Regions from separate parts of the Staphylococcus pseudintermedius genome, predicted to be linked through region 3. Evidence: riboswitches for the same ligand, from Rfam matches in the RefSeq annotation. Region 3 holds a riboswitch; each other region holds the start of a gene.

Region 1 (7,639 bases), 520 kb from region 3:
GTAGTAGTTGGTCTACGATGGCGACGGTCGGTGTGGCATCAATGGGTATTGGTATGAGTATGGGTTTGTCACCAGGTATGGTTGCAGGTGCTGTGATATCGGGTTCATATTTTGGTGATAAAATGAGCCCACTTTCAGATACGACGAACCTTGCTTCAGGGTTAACGAATGTCGATTTATTTGAACATATTCGTCATATGTTTTATACGACAATTCCAGGTTTGGTTATTTCATTGATTATTTTCTTTGTGATGGGACAAATGTATGGCAGTGATCACTTAGAACAACAAAAAATTGATACGATTATGAACGGAATTCAAGATGCATTTGTCATTTCACCATGGTTGTTGTTAATACCCCTTATTGTCATCATTGCTGTTGCTTTCAGAGTGCCAGCCATTCCAGCAATTGTTTTAGGGATTGTGTTAGGATTCTTTACGCAAATTTTTGTACAAGGTGATACACTCGTTAACGCGGTAAAAGTGTTACAGACAGGCTTTACAATCGATTCAGGTAATAAAACGATTGACGAACTGTTTAATCGTGGGGGCCTCGAATCAATGTTCTATACGATTTCACTGACATTGGTTGCGATGACGTTCGGTGGCTTACTGGAATATTCTGGCATGTTAAAAGCGCTGATTTCTGTCGTATTAAAGTTTGCGAAAAATACAGGTTCATTGATTGCATGTGTCATCATTTCATGTGTAGGGACAAACTTATCTTGTTCTGAACAATATATTTCTATTATCGTGCCGTCTCGGATGTATGTCGCAACATTTATTGATAAAGGACTCCACCCTAAAAATTTGTCGCGTGCTTTAGAAGATGGCGGAACGTTGACATCTGTATTTGTCCCTTGGAATACGTGTGGTGTGTTTATCTTTACTACATTAGGTGTGTCTGTCAGTCAATATGGCCCATTTGCGATATTGAATTTTATTGTGCCAATTATTTCGATTATTTACGGCTTTACAGGTTTTAAAATTGATAAATTGTCACCAGCTGAAAAAACGTATTATCAACAACAAGAAGCAACAAATTAAGCAAACACTGCAAAATGATAAATATAATGAAAAATGGGTATAATAACTAGAAAGAGGTGATGATATGCCAATCGTTTATTACGATGATCGTTGTATTTATTGTTATAATTATGCCATTTGGTTAATACGTCACGGACTTTCTAGAAGTTATCAGTTTGTGCCGTTAAAAAGTCCAGCAGGGGAGGCGTTGAAAAAAGCGCACCCTGAAGTGTTGGAATATAATAGTGTGGTTCTCCAAGAAGGGGACCATCTCACATTTCAATCTACAGCGATTGCGAAATTGATTTTTACGTTAGATGGTTATAAATGGTTAGCTGCATTACTGTGGCTCGTTCCAAAACCGTTGCGTAATTTAGGATATCAATTGTTTGCGGATAACCGTGATAAAATGTGGAAAACGACTTGGGCCAAAGCCAATGCCTATGAGCAGTCCTTTTTTAAACAAACCCAGGTTCCTACAAAAGAATAACTCAACGTGCAAAAACCCCGATAACGGCTGTAATGGTTATCGGGGCTAGTTTCATTTCTGTTTATGTTGGCATTAGATAACAAAAGTAATGGTTGTGTAATTAGCTCGAAAGGCAAGCCCCTCATACCAATTGTGCAACTTTCAAAAGGGTTATCCATGAGAAATCTTTGCCATTAAATGAATACGCACTAAAACAATGAAAATTTTAGTTCCATGCCTTGTTTCATCATTATTCAGCGATTTCTAATGCGACTTCCATCATTTGTGTAAATGAATTTTGACGTTCTTCTGCTGTTGTTGCTTCATCGCGAAGTAAATGGTCACTCACTGTGAAAATACCCAATGCTTTTTTGCCTGCTTTAGTCGCATTTAAATATAAACCCGCAGATTCCATTTCAACACCTAAAATGCCCATTTCAATCCATTTTTGGTTGAAGTCTGGGTTCGCATTGTAGAATGTGTCTGACGATAAAATGTTACCTACGTGGGCACGTGCACCAATTGCATCTGCTTTTTCTTTCGCTTTCACGACTAAATCAAAGTCAGCGAGTGGTGAGAAGTGACCTGGAATTTGGAATTGATCAACGTAATCAGAGTTTGTGGATGCCCCTTGGCCGATAATAATATCGTAAAGTTGAATATCTTCTTGCATTGCGCCACAAGAACCGATACGAATAATCGTGTCTACATCAAAGAAATTGTATAGCTCGTATGAATAAATACCGATACTTGGAATCCCCATACCTGATCCCATAACAGAGATTTCTTTGCCTTTATATGTACCTGTATAGCCAAACATGTTACGTACGTCGTTAAACTGCTCAACGTTTTCTAAAAAGTTTTCAGCAATAAACTTTGCACGTAATGGATCACCTGGCATTAAGACAGTTTTTGCAATTTTTTTACCATTAGGTTGAATGTGTGGTGTGCCTTGAGTCATCTAAAACATCTCCTTAATTCGTTATTATCACTTTAAAGATAACAGATGTATCGCTAAATGTCGACGAAGTTTTGAAGGGACACATGAATGAAAGTTGATGAATTGACAAATAATGAGGAATTCTTTCGTTTCACCAATCGCAGACATTCGTATATAATAAAAGCGTATACAACAATATGGTAACTATAAAATGATATAGAAAAGAGGGAATAGCCATGAGAATGGTGGATATTATTGCTAAAAAAAGGGATGGGCATGCTTTAACGAAAGAAGAAATTGAATTTGTTGTCAATGGTTATACAAATGATGACATTCCTGATTATCAAATGTCTAGTTTAGCAATGGCAATTTTTTTCCAAGATATGACTGATGAAGAACGTGCATACTTAACGATGGCAATGGTGGAATCAGGTGACCAAATCGACCTTTCTAACATTGAAGGGATTAAAGTCGACAAGCACTCAACAGGTGGTGTAGGTGATACAACGACACTTGTTCTTGCGCCATTAGTTGCAGCATTAGATGTCCCTGTTGCGAAAATGAGTGGTCGTGGTTTAGGCCATACTGGTGGAACGATAGATAAATTAGAATCAGTAGAAGGCTTCCATGTTGAAATTTCAGAAGAAGCGTTCGTGAAGCTAGTGAATGAAGATAAAGTGGCGGTTATCGGTCAAACAGGTAATTTAACGCCTGCAGACAAAAAGATTTATGCGCTTCGTGATGTCACTGCGACAGTAAACTCTATTCCATTAATTGCGTCATCGATTATGAGTAAAAAAATTGCTGCCGGCGCTGATGCAATCGTATTAGACGTTAAAACAGGTAACGGCGCATTTATGAAAACAGTTGATGATGCTGAGCAATTGGCACATGCAATGGTTAAAATTGGTAACCAAGTTGGACGTCAAACGATGGCGATTATTTCTGATATGAGTCAGCCACTCGGTCGTGCGATTGGTAATGCGCTTGAATTACAAGAAGCGATCGATACATTGAAAGGTGAAGGTCCTGAAGATTTAACAGAACTTGTATTAACTTTAGGTTCTCAAATGGTCGTACTTGCTCAAAAAGCGAAAGATTTAGATGAAGCACGTGGTATGTTACAAGAAGTGATTGATAACGGTAAGGCGCTTGAAAAATTCAAAACGTTTTTAAGCAACCAAGGTGGAGACGCATCTGTTGTCGATGATCCATCAAAATTACCTACAGCACAATATCAATTCGAATTACCAGCAAAACGAAGCGGTGTTGTTTCAGAAATGATTGCCAATGAAATCGGTATTGCTTCCATGATGTTAGGTGCAGGTCGTCAAACAAAAGAAGATGTCATTGACTTAGCAGTAGGTCTTGTATTGAATAAAAAAGTCGGTGATCGTGTTGAAGAAGGCGAATCATTATTGACAATTTATGCGAATAGTGAAGATGTAGAACAAGTCAAACAAAAATTGTATGATAACATTACGATTTCAGACCACGCAGAACAGCCACAGCTTATTCATACAATCATTACTGAATAAAGGGTGATAGGATGAAACAATTAGGTCGCATTGTATTAGGTCTCGCATTTATGGCTATTGGTGTCTTGCATTTCACGAAAGAGCGCCAATTTAGAAATATTGTGCCAACGTATTTACCTTTACGTAAGACAGCTGTACTTGTGACAGGAGTGTGCGAAATTGTGATTGGTGCGTTATTAGTGTTGCGACGCCCGTCAGACGCATTGAAAAATTGGATTAATGCATTTTTACTTGCCGTTTTTCCAGCCAACATTTACATGGCACGTAAAAAATTGCCGTTAGGTGACAAACCATTATCAGATACTGCGAGATATGGACGTCTCCCAATGCAATTTGTACTCATGTATATCATTAAGAAATTATAATGAAAAATAAACCGAGGAACCACACATTGAAAGTCGTGTCGTTGCTCGGTTTTTTGAATATTTATTTACCTGTACCAAAGACATCATGCCATTGGTCACGTTTATCTAAAAAGGCTTGTGCGATTTCTTTTGCGCCTTCTAATGAGTGTGAAGCAGCCCAACCGCATTGAACTTCATTGCACGCAGGGACTTCATCAGCGGCTAAAACATCTTGTAACGTTTGTTCGACAATGTTTAATACATCATCATAATCGGTATGGTTAATGAAAGAGACGTAGAACCCTGTTTGGCAACCCATTGGACTTAAATCGACAACCTTGTCTGAATGGTTACGAATGTTTTCAGCCATTAAATGTTCTAAAGAATGGAGTCCAGGCATTTCCATATGTTCTTTGTTCGGTTGTTTGAAACGAATATCATATTTGTAAATGTCATCTCCATTGAGCCCTTGCATTTTACCAGCAAGACGAATATATGGTGCAACCACTTTCGTATGATCTAAGTTAAAACTTTCAACGTTCATTTTTGGCATTGGTATGACCTCCTTCATGTTTAAATCCATTTTAACATATTCCAATTAAGATGAAAGGGGGGACAAAGTGTTTAAATGCCGATATAATAGGGAAAGGAGCTTTAAACCTATTATTACGAGTGGTTTAATAGGGATTATTGTTTTTAAAAAATTTTTTGTAAGATAGCATAAAGGCGTCTCGAAATGAAAATGTATTGCAAAAAGGGTAAAATATAGTATGAAAATTTTGAAGAGTGTTAAAAATGACATGACAAAGTACGGAAAGTTCGTTAAAATAATTACAAAATTGAATCAATATTTATCAAGAGTGGTGGAGGGAATTGGCCCGATGAAACCCAGCAACCTCATCTAACGGCGATAAAGGTGCGAATTCCAACAGTGTAAATGCTGAAAGATAAATGAAGGCAAAGATGTTATCACATATATACATCAGTCACACTTATCAATATTTGTGTTGGGTGTAAATGGGGATAACATTTTTTGTTTAAGGAGGAGTAACACGGTGACAACAGTAGAGCAACGTATTTTAGATTATATCGATCAACATAGATGGGCTTATATAGATATGAGTCATCAAATTCACGGACGTCCAGAACTCGGTAACGAAGAAATTTTTGCATCGCGTTTGCTGATTGAAAATTTAAAAGAACACAATTTTGAAGTTGAGCGTGACATTGCTGGGCATTCTACAGGTTTTATTGCCACATATGACTCAGAAATTGAGGGGCCGACCATTAGTTATCTCGCTGAATATGATGCATTGCCAGGTTTAGGGCATGCTTGTGGTCATAATATTATCGGTACATCAAGTATGTTAGCAGCGATTGCATTAAAACAAGTAGTAGATGACATTGGAGGTAAAGTTATACTGTTCGGTTGTCCGGCAGAAGAAGGTGGCGAAAATGGGAGTGCGAAGGCATCATACGTACGAGAAGGGCTCTTTGATGACGTCGATGTTGCCTTAATGATTCATCCGGGTAATGAAACTTATCCGACCATTCCAACACTTGCTGTAGACGTTCTAGATATTAAGTTTTATGGTCAAAGTGCGCACGCTTCAGAAAATGCTGAAGAAGCACGCAACGCTTTAGATGCGATGTTGAGCTATTTTAATGGGGTCGCACAACTCCGTCAACATATTAAAAAGACTGAACGTGTGCATGGCGTCATTTTAGATGGCGGTCAAGCAGCGAACATTATTCCTGACTTTACACATGCGCGCTTTTATACACGTGCAACAACAAGAAAAGACTTGGATGTTCTCACTTCAAGAGTGCATGATATTGCCCGTGGTGCGGCAATACAAACAGGATGTGAATTTGAATTTGAACCGATTCAAAACGGTGTGAATGAATTCATTAAATCACCATTGTTAGATCAATTATTTGAACATTACGCAACGGAACTCGGTGAAGAAGTCAGTCATGATGATTTTGGTTACGGCTCGACTGATACGGGGAATGTCAGTCATGTCGTGCCAACGATACATCCACACGTCAAAATTGGGCCAAGAAGTTTAGTCGGTCATACCCACCGTTTTCGTGAAGCGGCCGCAAGTCCAATGGGGGATGATGCACTCATTAAAGGCGCGAAAATGATCGCATTAATGGGGGCTAAATTAATACAAGATCAAACGTTATTAGCAGAAATACAAAAGGAGCATCAACATAAAAGGGAGAAATGACAATGGCACACAATATTCAATATCGAAGTCAATTAACAATGGGAGAAATTTATGATACGAACATCGTTTACTCGTCAAGACCCTCATATGTTTCGAATCCCTGGCTCGCACCAGATGAGCATCAATCCAACTTTTTAACAGGGCGTGAATTGCTGATTGCACAATTGCCAATCATCGTTCATGAAGCGAGTGTCACCGACAAATTACAACAGTTATTCCAACTCATAGGGCGAGACATTCCAGAAAATGTCATTACGTTTCAAGACCAAGCAAGTTATGAACAGACATTAAAACAACTGACAGAAGAGCAATCACGTTTAATTTATTTCCAATATGTCCATGGAGATAATATTGTTGACGCGAAGCACTATGCGATGGACAAACAGTTATTCAAAGACTTAAATAATAAATCATTAATTCCGAAATGGACAGGCGGTCAATATATACCTAAGCGTGAAATTGTCGCATTTCAAGACTTCAAAACAGCAGTCCGACAATGGGAGTTGCCACTCGTCATTAAACCAGGAGATGACTTGCCGACTGCAGGGGGCTATGGCGTCATGATTTGTTATAACGAGGATGATTTGGAGAAAGCTATCGCACGTGTCGAACAAGCAGAAGCAGCGACAGACACGTTAATTATCGAACAATGTGTCGAAGCTGTCGACAACTATTGTGTCCAGTTTGCATGGCACCCCGAAGACGGCATCGTGTACTTAGGTTCAGCCAAACAATTGACGAATGCATATGGTTTTTATAACGGCAACATCAATGCAATCAATGTGCCAGAACAAGTCATTCAAGCAGGCTACGAAATTATGGACATCGCAGTAAAGGAAGGGTTTATTGGCATCGCGGGCTTTGATTTGCTCGTCGATCAACAGGGTGTTGTCTATGCAATTGATTTGAATTTTAGACAAAACGGCTCGACAAGCATGTTGTTGCTCAAAGATGCACTTACAGGGTCATATCACAAATTTTATAGTTATTTTGCGAACGGTGACAACGAGCGATTTTTCGAGGCCGTGCGTCATTTCGTGGAACAAGGCGTCCTTTATCCACTCTCATATTATGATGGGGATTGGT
Region 2 (7,639 bases), 790 kb from region 3:
TGTTGCATTCCAAAACGTGGGGCCGATTCATTTGGTATAGCACATGCCAATATATCGGCTGTTTTGTACTATGTTTCATCGGCATGCAGTTGTAGCAACTTAAAATCTTATGTATAAAAGTTAAAGGAGCTAGGACATTACGTTTCCTTAGCTCCTTTAATGTATCAAAAATCTATATTTACATAAACGTTGACAATTACTTACCATCAAAATGTAATGGATCAGGTCCAATACGACGATCTTCATTCAATCCATCTAAAACTTCCATTTGACCAAGCGATAATTCAAAGTCAAATACGTTTAAATTCTCTTCAATACGACTTGGTGTGATTGACTTAGGAATTGTGACAACCCCATGTTGCAAGTTCCAACGAATAATCACTTGTGCTGGTGACTTGCCAACTTCAGCAGCCACTTGCTTCACAGTATCATCTTCTAAAATTTGTGCGTTCATTAGTGGTGACCAAGATTCCATATGGATATTTTGCGCTTCTAAATACACGCGTAAACGTTTTTGCGTTAAATATGGATGGAATTCCACTTGGTTAATGACCGGTTTAATCCGCGAAGTTGCTAATAACTTATCCAAATGTTCCACATTAAAGTTACTTACACCGATATTTTTCACTTTTTGATCGTGATATAGCTCTTCCATCCCTCTCCACGTATCAATCATGACATCTTCATCTAAGCCTGGCCAATGCACTAAATACAAATCTAAGTAGTCGAGTCCTAGGCGCTCTAATGAAGCCTGATATGCCGCTGCAACATTTTCACGACCATAATCAGATAACCATAATTTTGACGTAATAAACAGATCTTCGCGCGTTAAATCCGTTTCCGCTAAAGCTTCGCGAATCCCCTCGCCCACTTTTTCTTCATTTTGATAAATCATCGCAGTATCAATACTACGATAGCCACTTTTAATCGCATGTTTAACCGCTTCTTTTGCAGTATCATTGTTTTCAACTCGAAAGACACCTAAACCCACTTGCGGCATTTGATTGCCATTATAAAATGTTACATGTTTCATATGTCATCGCTCCTTTGTAATCTAACCTTATCGTATCGAATCGTGACGTCATTGCGCAATCAATACAACCTAAAATATAGAATATCACCCGCCTCAACAACACAAAAAGAGCCGGAGATCACACCCCAGCCCTAATTATATTTAATTAAATGATTCAATTTCGTCCATAATATTTTGTAAATCGTTCACATCATACTGAATACGTCCATGGAACACAAAACGATTGAAAAATTCATTCAACTGTTCCGGACCTACTAATACTTTTGTAACACCTTGTGACGCATAATTTGAAATTGTGACATCATCTTCATGACGCGGATTGAAATATAAAATCGGTGTTGGTGTATATTTCAAATCCAGCTCGTGTTGTAACTTCACAGCTAAAGCTTCCACATGCGCTAAACGGTCTGTGTAATCAACAATTGACAATGCATTGTGAGACGCGTCGCTTTGATCTAACACAACGGTTTGTGGTGTTTTTGGGCTTAAGTCCAATGTCTTAAAAACTTGTTCCATCATTGGATTATCAGAAAACTGCTGTTGACTGATACCTTGATAAACATGGCCTTTTAACAATTCTGAATCAATTACATAAAGGCCTGTGCGTGTTAAAACAAGATGACTGACACGTGTAATGTCTTCTAAATCATTTGTTGGTAAAAAGATATTCGCCATGATATGCATATCTTCTGGACGGATTCTCTTTTCTTTGACTAAACGCTCACGAATGGTAAGCAAACGCATATCAGTCACATATTCACTATGATTTTTAGAGAACAGTTTCAGTGCATCGATTTCTCTGTTTTTAGAAGATACCATTGTTTCGTATTCTTCTTTATGACGTGTTTCAGCTTTTTTCTTGTCGATGCGGACTTTTTCAAGTTCTTCTTGATGTTCGTGTGTTAATTTCTCTTGTTTTGTTTGATATTGATTCGCATAAGTTTCTTTCGCCTTCTTCTTGCTTTTCAATGCCACTAAAAACAAAATAAAGAATAATGCTGCTACAACAATCGCAGCAATGAGGCCGATTTCCATTGGACCAAATTGTGTCATGAGCAATACCTTCCTTTATCACTTTTCTACAGTTATTTCTATTATATTAAATAACTATAAAATTAGCGATAGTTATCATCAAGAATTTTATTTTAATGTATTCACTGTTTCTTGTAAAACTTCAACTTTATCTGTACGTTCCCATGGCAATTGCACATCGTTACGACCGAAGTGACCGTACGCCGCAGTTTGTTTATAAATCGGCTTTTGTAAATCTAACATTTGAATAATACCTGCTGGGCGTAAATCAAAGTTTTGTCTTACCGCTTCGATTAATATATTTTCGCTTACATTACCAGTACCAAATGTATCAATAGCAATCGAAACAGGTTGTGCTACCCCAATTGCATATGCCAATTGGACTTCGCATTTATCAGCGAACTGAGCTGCTACAATATTTTTAGCCACATAACGTGCCGCATACGCAGCTGAACGGTCTACTTTTGTCGGATCCTTACCAGAAAATGCACCACCGCCGTGACGTGCATAACCGCCATAAGTATCAACAATAATTTTACGTCCTGTCAAACCTGCGTCACCTTGTGGTCCACCGATAACGAAACGGCCTGTAGGGTTGATGAAAAATTTTGTTTCTTCATCTAATAATTGTTCATCTACAGTTGGATAAATGACGCATGCTTTAATATCATTTTGGATTTTTTCTAGTTCAATTTCTTCGTGATGCTGTGTTGAAATCACAATCGTGTCAATACGTTTCGGTTGATCATTTTCATCATATTCCACTGTAACTTGAACTTTACCATCTGGACGCAAATAATCTAAAGTACCGTTTTTACGTACTTCTGATAAACGTTTTGACAATTTATGTGACAAGTCAATCGGTAATGGCATGAATGTATCTGTTTCATTCGTCGCGAAACCAAACATTAAGCCTTGGTCACCGGCACCTGTGTTTAATACTTCTTCGTTTCCTGCTTCACGGTATTCTAGAGCACGGTCCACCCCTTGTGCAATGTCAGGTGATTGTTCATCAATCGCTGTTAACACTGACATCGTTTTGTAATCATAACCATATTTCGCACGTGTATAACCAATTTCTTTGACAGTTTCACGAACGACTTTTGGAATATCTACATAAGTTGACGTCGTGATTTCACCAACGATTAAAGCCATCCCTGTCGTTACCGTCGTCTCACAAGCTACACGCGCATTGGGGTCTCCTTTTAAAATTTCATCTAAAATTGCGTCTGAAATTTGGTCGGCAATTTTGTCTGGATGCCCTTCAGTAACTGATTCTGAAGTGAATAAACGTCTGTTATAAGTCATAATAAACTCCTTTTTGTATGTATTACGAACATTCTCTATCTGAGCTCAATAAAAAAGAGCCTTTCAACACTATAAAATAGAGTGAAGGCTCTAACGTCCATTCGCTCTTATCGTTCAGACTAGTATTGTGTCTGCAAACGGTTTGGCACCTTTCTTCGTTAAAAGAGGTTGCTGGGTTTCATTGGGTCCATGTCCCTCCACCACTCAGGATAAGAGAATCCGTTAAAATCATATTACAAAACTTTATTACCGATGTCAATTTCATCTTACTGGGCTTTTCAAAATGATGTTTGAAGCACCTTTATCCTTTGCATTTGTTTTTCTACTTTGGTGTAACATTACTTTACTTTCTTTATTTTATCTTAATTTTTTTCTTAATTGAGTAGGGATTATTTAACGAATATGTTATACTCTTGAATTGTAAAGGCTTACATTGCCGAAATTACTTTGGAGGGATATTATCATGTCATTCGACAAACATGCGATTGAAACAGTAGCTAACAAGCCGAGTTCACATTTTCAACTCACAACGACTGAATTGTACAACAAAATTTTAAAGAGAAATGAAGCCGAACTGACAGAATTAGGTGCAATCAACGCGAAAACTGGGGAGTATACGGGACGTTCTCCAAAAGATAAATTCATTGTTGACAATCCACAAGTTAAAGACGACATCGATTGGGGTTCTATCAACCAACCGATTTCAGAAGAAAAATTCTTGAATCTTTATGAAAAAGTTGTGGAGTACTTAGATGAAAGAGATGAGTTGTTCGTATTCAATGGTTATGCAGGTAGCGACCAAGAATCACAACTGAAACTCACAGTTATCAACGAATTTGCATGGCATAATCTATTTGCTCAAAACTTATTTATTAAGCCCACTTCAAAAGAAGAAGCAGCAAAAATTAAAGCAGACTTCACGATTATTTCTGCACCACGCTTTAAAGCAAATCCTGAAGTGGATGGCACGCGTTCTGAAACATTTGTCATCATTTCATTCAAACATAAAATCATTTTAATCGGTGGTACAGAATACGCTGGGGAAATGAAAAAATCTGTGTTCTCCATTATGAACTATTTATTGCCACAACAAGGTATTATGAGTATGCACTGCTCTGCCAATGTAGGTGATAAAGGTGACGTCGCATTATTCTTTGGTCTTTCTGGTACAGGAAAAACAACACTTTCAGCAGACCCGAATCGTAAATTGATTGGTGATGATGAGCACGGTTGGAATGAAAATGGTGTCTTTAATATTGAAGGCGGTTGCTATGCGAAAGCCATCAATCTCTCTGCAGAAAAAGAGCCACAAATTTTTGAAGCCATCCGTTACGGAACAGTGTTAGAAAACTTAGTCGTTGATGAACAGGGTTACATTGATTTTGATGACAACAAATATACTGAAAATACGCGTGCCGCATATCCTATCAACTATATCGATAACATTGTGTTACCTTCCAAAGCATCACATCCAAATACGATTATTTTCTTAACAGCTGATGCGTTCGGCGTCCTGCCACCGATTTCGAAATTAGATAAAGATCAAGCGATGTATCATTTTTTAAGTGGTTTCACATCTAAGTTAGCAGGTACAGAACGTGGTATAACAGAGCCACAACCATCATTCTCAACATGTTTTGGCGCACCATTCTTACCGTTACGTGCAGAAGTCTACGCTGAATTGTTGGGTGACTTAATCGACAAACACGACGTAGATGTTTACCTTGTCAACACAGGTTGGACAGGTGGACAATATGGTGTCGGTAACCGTATCCAATTAAAATACACTCGTAAAATGGTAAATGACGCGATTAACGGTAAATTAAAAACAGCTACATTTGAAAAAGATGACATTTTTGGTTTATCGATTCCAACTAAAATTGAAGATGTCCCAACAACGATTTTACAACCTAAAAATGCATGGACAGACCCAACTGCATACGAAGAACAAGCACAAAACCTTGTCAGTCGCTTTAAAGAAAACTTCAAAAAATTTGGCGAAGATGCACAACAATTAGAAGCAGCCGGTGGATTTAAAGGTTAATCCATCGCATTATATTAACAAAGTAGTGTCTATTTTTTGTTCGACAAGAGATGACACTACTTTTTATTAGGTTTAAACTGATCGTACCTATATATTCTTATGAAACACTGACGTGACCTAGAATATTACAAAAACTTCTTTTTGTTACCTCAAATGATAGCAGTCTACTCAAATAACTCTAGAATCAACAAAAGTACCAAAAAGTCGTAATTGTAACCTTACTTATAATATTACTAAAAAATGCCAATGCTGTTATCATTCATGCATCTTAATTTAATGTGGGCACTCAAACTTTTTAATCTTTGAGCACAAAATAAAAACGTCATGCGTATGCCTTTTCAAAATGAGCGTACATTTCTAACGTTCATTTCGTGACATACACATGACGTGATAGTATTTAAAATTTCGTGCCAGTTTCGATGTCCGTCATCCATTGTTGAATGCGCGCTAACACGTGTTTCATGGCAGGTGGACGCGGGACATGCCCTTCATCCATTTGATATAAAGTGTCAAACCGTGCACCGACATTTTTCAGATGCTGTTCTAAAAAGTACGCTTGATGAATGCCCACTTGTACATCTTTGCCACCATGAATGATCAATATCGGTGGTACACCCGCATATATGTCTTTCAATGCATTTCGTGACTCGTAAGCCGCGATATCTTTTTTAGGGTGGCCAATCATTCTTCGGAGCATCCCCCGTAAATCCACACGCTCTTCATACATCAAATGTAAATCTGTCACTCCACCCCAAATGATGTAACTGTCTGCTTCAACTGTTTGAAACGTTAATAATCCTTGGATACCGCCACGTGAAAAGCCGACCAGATGTAATGAAGCTTGGGGATAACGTGCTTTTAACATGTCTGCTGCGACCGTAACATCCGCCAAATCTGCACCTGCAAAATCATCGTTGCCTTCACTCCCGTTATTACCACGATAATACGGCGCAAACACTAATGTATCCAGTGTAATAAATTGCAACAATCTCGCAAGACGCACACGACCGACTTGGCCTTTGCCGCCACGTAAATAAATGACAATGCGTTTCACAGGCTGATGCGGTGCAACATTTAATCCTTTCACATGTAGCCCATTGACCTCATACGTCCATTCTTCTACTTTGTGACTTTCTAAAAAGACTGGCATTGTTTTATTCTTGATAAAAGCCAAGTACGCTCATCCTTTCAACACATTGTAAAATAGCAGGATCCTTTAATAAATAACTTTTATCCGCTTCATCTATCGCCTCTATCGAATGCGTTAAAATTGGACCCATCGTTTCATGATAGTGTACATTGCGATCTATCGCATTAACGATGACGACATAAACATCCTTTTTAAAACAATCCTGTTCGCCCTGGACTTCATACTGTGCAATATAATAAATATGTTCAGCTATAGCGCCTGTTTCTTCATACAACTCTCGCGTTAATGCTTCTATACTTGATTCTCCTACTTCACGTTTACCGCCTGGAAATTCAATGCCGCGTTGTTGATGGTGTGTTAATACCAATTGTTGTTCATAAATGGGTAACGCTAGCACATGACCCCCATCTTTTTCATCAGCATCATTTTTAAACGTTAAAATGACAGTTTGCTGATTTTCATCTGTAAACTTCACGCCCCATACGCCCTTTCTTTCTGTGTTACAATATGATTGATTGAAGGAGGATTCGACTATGAAAACACTGTTTATTTACGCTATCCGTTTTTATCAGCGTTTCATTTCGCCACTGACACCGCCTTCGTGTCGTTTTTATCCAACATGTTCCAATTATACATTAGAAGCGATACAAGTTCACGGTGCACTTAAAGGAAGTTGGCTCGGTTTGAAACGCATTTTAAAATGTCATCCGTTTCATAAAGGTGGCTTTGATCCTGTACCATTAAAAAAATCATCTCATCATCATAGCGGTAATAATAAAGACTGATTCACTACGGGCGGTTCGAAATATAACTGTCCGTCGTGCAACCGTCCTACATTGTTTGTCACATCTCGTTCAAAGTAAAATCCTTCCGGGGTCACATCTCCTGCATAATCGCCCCATTGACTAAGCCAAGCTGTAAAATATCGACTTAACCCACATTCATACATTCCGCCAATAACGACATGAATCCCTTTGCTTTGCAACACTTGCATTGCTTCTAACACACGATCTATCCCACCTAAACGAAATGGTTTGAGTACGACGGTTTTGATATGCGGGTTTTGGGTGAG
Region 3 (7,639 bases):
TATAGCTGGATTAAGTATTTTAGGAGGCGAACCTTTTTGCAATTTGAAAGTTGTTGCGCCACTTGTTCAAGCTTTTCGTGCACGATACGGTCGTGAAAAGTCATTATGGATATGGACGGGATATTTATTCGAATATTTATGGCGTGCTAATGACCAACGGACAGAGATCATAAAACAAACTGATGTGATTGTAGACGGCATGTTCATGCAAAAATTATATCAACCTAATTTGCCCTATAAAGGGTCATTAAACCAACGTGTCATTGATGTTCATCAATTTATTAAAACTAAGATGATGAGCCAGTCGATTTACATTGAATAAACAGATGCGTGCTGATTCTCATAAATATAATTTTTCGAATTTTTGCAACTTGCAAGAAAATTCGGATTTGTATATTGACATCGTTAAGGATGTTAGATAGACTTGTTGTAACATTAAAAGCCAGTAAAACACCCGCACGGTTATTGCATTGGCCGTTCTATTTTCGCGATACATCTTGCATTTTAACAATTGAATCATACTTATCAAGATTGGTGGAGGGACAGGCCCTTTGAAACCAGGCAACCTATTCAGTTAGGTGCTAATTCCTGCAGGTGATTTTACCTGAGAGATAAGTCTTCTAGTAAAAGTCTATCTTTATCAGGTAGGCTTTTATTTTTTATGATTAGGAGGAATGTCAAATGAGAAGTGATTTTAAATTTGAAACGTTGCAATTGCACTCAGGACAAGAAGTCGACGAAAGTAGCCATTCACGTGCTTTACCAATTTATCAAACGACATCTTTTACTTTTGACGATACAGCACATGCGGCGAATTTATTCGGTTTAGATGAACTTGGAAATATTTACACACGTCTGATGAATCCTACAACGAACGTTCTTGAAACACGGGTAACCGAACTTGAAGGGGGTGTCGCTGGTGTAGCGGTTGCTTCAGGTATGGCAGCGATTACTTATGCGATTCAAGCTGTCGCGCAAAAGGGTGATCATATCGTAGCAAGTTCTACATTATATGGCGGGACACATACACTGTTCACACATACGTTACCGAAATATGGGATTGATGTCACATTAGTCGATACGACAGAAGTTAGTCATATAGAAAATGCGCTTCAAGACAATACGAAGGCCTTATTTGTAGAAACGATTGGTAATCCAGAAGGTAATGTTGAGGATTTTGATGCACTTGTAACAATTACAAAAGCACAAGGTATTCCACTTATTGTTGATAATACATTCGCGACGCCTTATCTTTCACGTCCGATTGAACATGGCGCGAACATTGTTGTTCACTCTGCAACCAAATTTATTGGTGGACACGGAACATCAATGGGCGGGGTCATTGTTGATGCAGGTAATTTTAATTGGGATAATGGCAAGTTTCCAGGATTAAGTGAACCCGATCCATCTTATCATGGTTTAGTATTCAGTGAAAAGTTTGGTGAAGCCGCACTTGCTTTTAAAATTCGAACAACAATATTAAGAGATACAGGAGCAGCAATCTCACCATTTAATGCATTTTTACTAACGCAAGGATTAGAGACGCTTTCATTACGGTTAGAACGTCATGTAGAAAATGCTGAAAAAGTTGCACAATATCTTGAAAAGCATGACAAAGTCGCATGGGTTAAATATGCTGGCTTGCCAACGAGTGAGTATTATGCGTTAAAAGAGAAGTATTTACCAAAAGGCGCAAGTTCCATCTTTACCTTTGGTGTCAAAGGTGGATACGAAGCTGGCAAAAAATTTATTGAAGGCTTAGAATTATTTTCTTTGTTAGCGAATGTAGGAGACGCCAAATCGCTTGTCATCCACCCCGCATCAACGACACATCAACAATTGACGGAGGCAGAACAAACAGCAGCAGGTATTGCCCCTGAAACGATTCGTCTTTCTATAGGCCTTGAGCATATCGATGATATTATTGCGGATTTGGAAAAAGGCTTTGCTAAACTTTAATTTTTAAACGTCGCACAAAATAAAGGGAAATTCATGATACGGTAGATTGAAATGAATGCTTTTAAACAATGAAACTTCATATGGAAGATGCAGTTGTTCTACCGCCATGATTTTACCTTTCATTAATTAAAAAGTATCCCCATGAATATACATCATCGTCTTATCAAGAGAGATGGAGGGACTGGCCCAATGAAATCTCGGCAACAGGAATTGATTCACTGTGCCAATTCCAGTAGCACAATTGCTAGAAGATAAGTCAACTTTCACTATGCCTTATCTTCCTATTTTTAGGAGGTAATGTTCATGACACGAAAACAAATTCATTTTAACGGATTCGTCCAAAACTCTCCCGCTCCCCATGCTGCAGGTTTATGGAAACACCCAAAAGATAAAGGAGCGACACACCACAATTTAAAATATTGGACGAATATAGCTCAAACTTTAGAACGTGGTTTATTTGATGGTATTTTTATTGCTGATGTATTAGGTACTTATAGTGTTTATAATCAGTCCCATGACGCCGCAGTGAAACACGCAGTTCAACTCCCCGCACACGACCCTATCCCACTCGTTTCTGCTATTGCAGCAGTAACGGAGCATATTGGTATTGCACCTACTGTTTCTACTACTTATGCACAACCGTATAAACTAGCCCGTCAATTGTCTACACTCGATCATCTGACAAATGGTCGATTAGGTTGGAATGTTGTGACGTCTTATTTAGAAAGCGAGGCAGTGAACTTAGGTTTAAAAGAACGCTTGCCTAAAGCGCTGCGTTACAGTCGTGCTGACGAATTCTTGCAAGTGAGTTATCAGCTGTGGGAAGACAGTTGGGAGGACGATGCAGTTGTTAAAACGCGTGAGACAGATACGTATGCTGATCCTTCCAAAGTTCATGCGATTCACCATAAAGGTACATTTTTCGATATACCTGGACCGCATCTTGTAGAGCCTTCCCCTCAAAGAACACCTGTTTTATTTCAAGCTGGTGCCTCCGAAAAAGGTAAAACGTTTGCTGCGAAGCATGCAGAGGCTGTGTTTACTAAACATACCTCTATTGAATCATTACGAGCATATGTCACAGACATTCGTACAAGGGCACAACAATTTGGCCGTAATGGTGAAGATATCCTTGTTTTTCCAATGGTTTTACCTATTATCGGTGAAACTGAAGAAGAGGCTTATGAAAAATATGAAGCACTGCAAAATGAAGTCAGTTATGAAGGTTCAGTCGCATTGTTAAGCGGACATACGGGTATTGATTTTTCTCAGTATGATCCAGATGAATATATCGAAAATATAGAGACAGAAGCGATGCAAGGCAATCTTAATTTGTATACAAAAGATCCACATCGAAAATGGACATTGCGGGAAGCGGTGAAAAACCACGGGCTCGGTAATGGGACGGCTAAGTTCATTGGCACACCAACACAAATTGCTGATCAATTGGAATTGTGGGCGAATGAAGGCGGTGCAGACGGTTTTAATATTGCACAAGCCTATTCTCCAGGTACGTTTGAAGAATTTGTGGACTTCATCATCCCTGAATTACAAAAAAGAGGTATATATCGTACAGAATATGAAGGTGAAACTTTACGTGAAAACATGTTTGGCAAAGGCCATACGAAAGTGAAACCGACACATCCCGCGCGAAATAAAAAAGTCAATTTAGTACAAATATAGGGGGATGATTATGAATGACGTTAAAGTGTATACATGGATAGGCTTTATTGTTTTTATGGCGCTCATGATTACGGTAGGTTTTGTCAGTTCTAGAAAGATGAAAAGTATTTCAGATTTTGCGACGGGCTTTGGAAGGATTGGACCACGTACGCTAGGCTTGTCTTTTGCAGCGACGTATTTAAGTGCTGCAACCTTTCTAGGTTATCCAGGATGGTCGTATACGTGGGGCCTCAATAATTTATGGTTATTTTTAGCGATGTTTATCGGTGGACCTACAGGCGTTTTAATGGTCGCTAAAAGAGTCAGATCATTAAACACAACACAACAATCCCTCTCACTACCAGATTGGTTGGGCGATTTTTATGACAGTTCTATTTTACGTGTTGGGACAGCTATGATCTTATTATTTAATATTTTCTATATCGCAAGTCAGCTTGTCGCAGGCGCTTTGATTTTTAAATATTTACTCGGTATGAGTTACTTTTCAAGTTTAATTGTTATCACAGTCATTGTTGTGCTTTATGTATACGTAGGTGGTGCACTTGCAGATATTTATACAGATGCCTTACAAGTTATCATGATGGCAGTAGCTGGTCTCACCATTTTTATCTCTGGCATTGTGCTATTTTGGAAGGGGAGCATCCATGATACGTTTTCGGGTATTGTACAAAACTTAAACCACCAAAATCATTACTTAGTCCAAGTTTTTAATCCTGACTCTGTTCACTTTCACTCTTTTACAATGATTATCGGCGCGATTATTATTCAATGGGCTTTTGCATCAGCGCCCCACTTATTTAATAAAATTTTAGGTTTAAAAAGTGAAAAAGATTTAGGACGCATGATTCGAACTTATATTTTTGTAATGTCAATCTGTTTACTTGTTCTTTTTGGCGGTATTTTCAGTCGTGTGGCATTAGGTGGGCAAGTTGAGAGTTCAGATTTAGCCCTATTACAATATATTGAGTGGGCATTCCCTGCTGGCATTGTTGCTTTATTCGGTGTCGTTATATTGGCAGCAGCCATGTCAACTACAGATGGTTTGTTTGTTTCAATTTCTACAGTGTTTGCGAATGATTTATTTTTAAAACTGATTGTCAAACAGAAGTGGGTGAGTCTTGAAGAAGAGAAAGCCAATCGAATTGCTTTTCGCATTAGTCGTGTTTCTGTGCCGGTTGTAGGACTTTTATCGTTTTTATTAGTTTTGAAGCCACCGCTCTATATGAGTGACTTCATGTGGATTGGGATTTCGGGTATTGCAGCCGGTACAATGGGTCCTATTTTGCATGCGGTATATGCGAAACGAAAAGCACCTGGCCGTGCAGCAGAACTATCGATGGTTGTAGGCTTAGTTTCCTATCTCGTTATTTATTTTGGTGGTGTCATCCCAAGTACAATGTCTGCTGGGGCTATCGCAACAATATTAGGCATATTGGCAATTACAGTGATGTCATCTGTCATGCACCATCGTGCTAGCCAACTTTCTGTAGATAAGGGGGAAGCATAATGTTTGTAAATGAAATGTTATCCATTTGGCTATATGGTTATATAGGGATATTTGTTGGACTACTTCTCGCATTAAAATGGGGTTACTCAAATCATGACGAAAAGGAGAATGATTAATGCCAATAATTAAAATTGATTTGATTAAAGGAAAAAGCAAAGATTATATTAAGGAGGTTTTGGATATTTCATATGAAGTGATGCTAGAAGCCTTTCATGCACCAGTAGGGGATCGCTATCAAATTGTGACACAACACGAAGCGTATGAGATGCAAATCTTAGATACAGGTTTAGGCGTAGAACGGACGACGGATGTGTTAGTTTTTACACTTATCACGCGCCCAAGAACGCAAGAACAAAAAACGATTTTTTATCGCAAGCTAGTAGAAATATTACATCTAAAATTAGGCATTCGAAAAGAAGACGTAATCATTACTCTTGTAGAAAACACAGATGAGAATTGGAGCTTTTTCAATGGGGAGGCGCAATTCTTGAATGGAGACTTATAATATGACAAGAAAAATATCATCTAAAATCTCTCTGCTCTCTTGAGTTGTATTGATTGGTAAAAGAGTTCAGTGGTAAGCATATAAATTCATCAACACTGCAAATTATATGGTTGAGTAAGAAAAATTAGTAGTCTACAACTAAGCAAACGTTAAATGCCAACAAACGTATTCAGACAACACATAGCGATGAACTGTAAAATCTGATGATTAGAAAAGATTTTACAGTTCTTTTTATTGAATCTCAGGTGCTTTTCACTCTAATCACTGCCGTCATGAGGTCTGAAATCATAGTCGTTAAGCATCGTATTAAGTGCATAGAGAAAAGTTCGTTATAATAGTGAAAAAGACGAAAGATGTGTTCAAAATGAAAAAAATAATGATTGTGAATACGAGTTATGATCAATTTGATGGCTTTGATTTACCAACAGGTTTATGGTTAAGCGAACTTGTGCATTTTTATGATGTATTCCAAAATAATCCGAATTATCAATTGGATATATACAATATCAACGGAGGCGAAACGCCAATAGATCCTGTCAGTATGAATAAAGTGACGTTAGATCGTTTGACCAAAAAATATTATGAAGATGAAACTTTTATGCGAAAATTACACGATTCACCATCCATTGATGAAGCAGATGTGACACAGTATGATGTGATTTATTTTACCGGTGGCCATGGTGTGATGTATGACTTCCGAGGACATGATACGATTGCCCGTGCGGTAAACGACATTTACGATCGTGGGGGTCTCGTTTCTTCAGTTTGTCATGGTACGAGTGCTTTACTTGAAATTAAGCGCCCAAACGATCATTTTCTTATAGAAGGTCAGAAGTTGACAGGTTTCTCAAATCGAGAAGAAAGTATAGCGCGACGTAAAAAACAAGTACCATATCAGTTAGAAACCGCATTAAAAGAAAAAGGCGCACTTTACCAAAAAAGCATCATACCATTAAAAAGCTTTGTCGTTGAAGAGGAACAATTAATTACAGGACAAAACCCAGCGTCAGCACGTGATGTAGGTGAAGCAATTAAACTCAGATTAGATGTGAAGTGAAAACAAAAAAATTAGAATAGGACTTAAAGAGTTGAGGTGAAATAAAAGAGCCACTCAAACGGCTTTTTATTTCACTTTTTTAGTATCTTGTCGTAAAAATATGACCATCCTAACCTGTGATGATTTTAATGAAAAAGATACACTTTAAACACAATACATCTTGCAATTTCTCATTTTTAGAAAATAATGATTTTAAAAATGCATATTGCGCTTATGAAATGTTTAGCGTATAATTTTAAATCGAAATCATTACTATTTTAGGAGGAGACCACATCATGAAAAAAAGTTTCAAATTATTAGCGACTGTGGTATTGTCGGGTTCTATGTTAGCGGCTTGTGGTCAAGGTGACGATAAAGCATCATCAAACGACCAATTAAAAGTAACAACGACGGTTTTCCCATTACAATCGTTTGTTAAACAAATTGGTGGTGAGCATGTTGAAGTAGATTCTATTTATCCGAAAGGGGCAGACTTGCATAGCTTTGAGCCGACACAAAAAGATATTATCGATGCAAGCAAGTCTGATTTATTCATTTATACTGGTGATGATCTAGACCCTGTAGCGAAAAAAGTAGCAAATGCGATTAAGAAAGATGATCATAAATTATCATTAGAAAGTAGTTTAGATAAAGCCACTTTATTAACAGACCAACATGAACATGGTGAGCACGAAGAACATGGTGAACATGAAGAACACGGTGAGCATGAAGAACATGGTGAGCATGGAGAACACGGTGAGCATGAAGAACATGGTGAGCATGAAGAACACGGTGAACATGAAGAGCATGGGGAAGAGGGACACAAGCACAGTGAAGCGCATGATGAACATGAGCACCACCATCATCATGGGGGTTATGATCCACACGTATGGTTAGATCCACAATTAGATAAAAAATTCGTATCTGCAATTCGTGATGATTTAAGCAA

Evidence for each region. Region 3 has a riboswitch for S-adenosylmethionine ahead of P3U61_RS00955 (LLM class flavin-dependent oxidoreductase). Riboswitches for the same ligand answer to the same signal wherever they lie in the genome.
Region 1: another riboswitch for S-adenosylmethionine. It lies ahead of P3U61_RS03400 (M20 family metallopeptidase); the one in region 3 lies ahead of P3U61_RS00955 (LLM class flavin-dependent oxidoreductase).
Region 2: another riboswitch for S-adenosylmethionine. It lies ahead of metK (methionine adenosyltransferase); the one in region 3 lies ahead of P3U61_RS00955 (LLM class flavin-dependent oxidoreductase).

What each region holds. Positions count from the first base shown of each region.
Region 1 covers NZ_CP120150.1:753,514-761,152, forward strand. Annotated here, with positions in the region: gene nhaC (Na+/H+ antiporter NhaC) at 1-1,046, shown strand, start outside; gene P3U61_RS03375 (thiol-disulfide oxidoreductase DCC family protein) at 1,111-1,515, shown strand; gene deoD (purine-nucleoside phosphorylase) at 1,745-2,455, opposite strand; gene P3U61_RS03385 (pyrimidine-nucleoside phosphorylase) at 2,671-3,972, shown strand; gene P3U61_RS03390 (DoxX family protein) at 3,984-4,337, shown strand; gene P3U61_RS03395 (S-ribosylhomocysteine lyase) at 4,399-4,869, opposite strand; SAM riboswitch class I at 5,165-5,270, shown strand; gene P3U61_RS03400 (M20 family metallopeptidase) at 5,435-6,553, shown strand; gene ldmS (L-aspartate--L-methionine ligase LdmS) at 6,556-7,639, shown strand, end outside.
Region 2 covers NZ_CP120150.1:1,027,595-1,035,233, reverse strand. Annotated here, with positions in the region: gene crcB (fluoride efflux transporter CrcB) at 1-95, shown strand, start outside; gene P3U61_RS04900 (aldo/keto reductase) at 197-1,033, opposite strand; gene P3U61_RS04895 (NERD domain-containing protein) at 1,175-2,086, opposite strand; gene metK (methionine adenosyltransferase) at 2,174-3,373, opposite strand; SAM riboswitch class I at 3,478-3,589, opposite strand; gene pckA (phosphoenolpyruvate carboxykinase (ATP)) at 3,837-5,417, shown strand; gene P3U61_RS04880 (alpha/beta hydrolase family protein) at 5,815-6,591, opposite strand; gene ytkD (RNA deprotection pyrophosphohydrolase) at 6,572-7,042, opposite strand; gene yidD (membrane protein insertion efficiency factor YidD) at 7,101-7,352, shown strand; gene menC (o-succinylbenzoate synthase) at 7,328-7,639, opposite strand, start outside.
Region 3 covers NZ_CP120150.1:234,049-241,687, forward strand. Annotated here, with positions in the region: gene nrdG (anaerobic ribonucleoside-triphosphate reductase activating protein) at 1-322, shown strand, start outside; SAM riboswitch class I at 520-618, shown strand; gene P3U61_RS00950 (O-acetylhomoserine aminocarboxypropyltransferase/cysteine synthase family protein) at 682-1,959, shown strand; SAM riboswitch class I at 2,117-2,217, shown strand; gene P3U61_RS00955 (LLM class flavin-dependent oxidoreductase) at 2,263-3,642, shown strand; gene P3U61_RS00960 (sodium:solute symporter family protein) at 3,653-5,149, shown strand; gene P3U61_RS00965 (tautomerase family protein) at 5,265-5,654, shown strand; gene P3U61_RS00970 (type 1 glutamine amidotransferase domain-containing protein) at 6,019-6,711, shown strand; gene adcA (zinc ABC transporter substrate-binding lipoprotein AdcA) at 6,987-7,639, shown strand, end outside.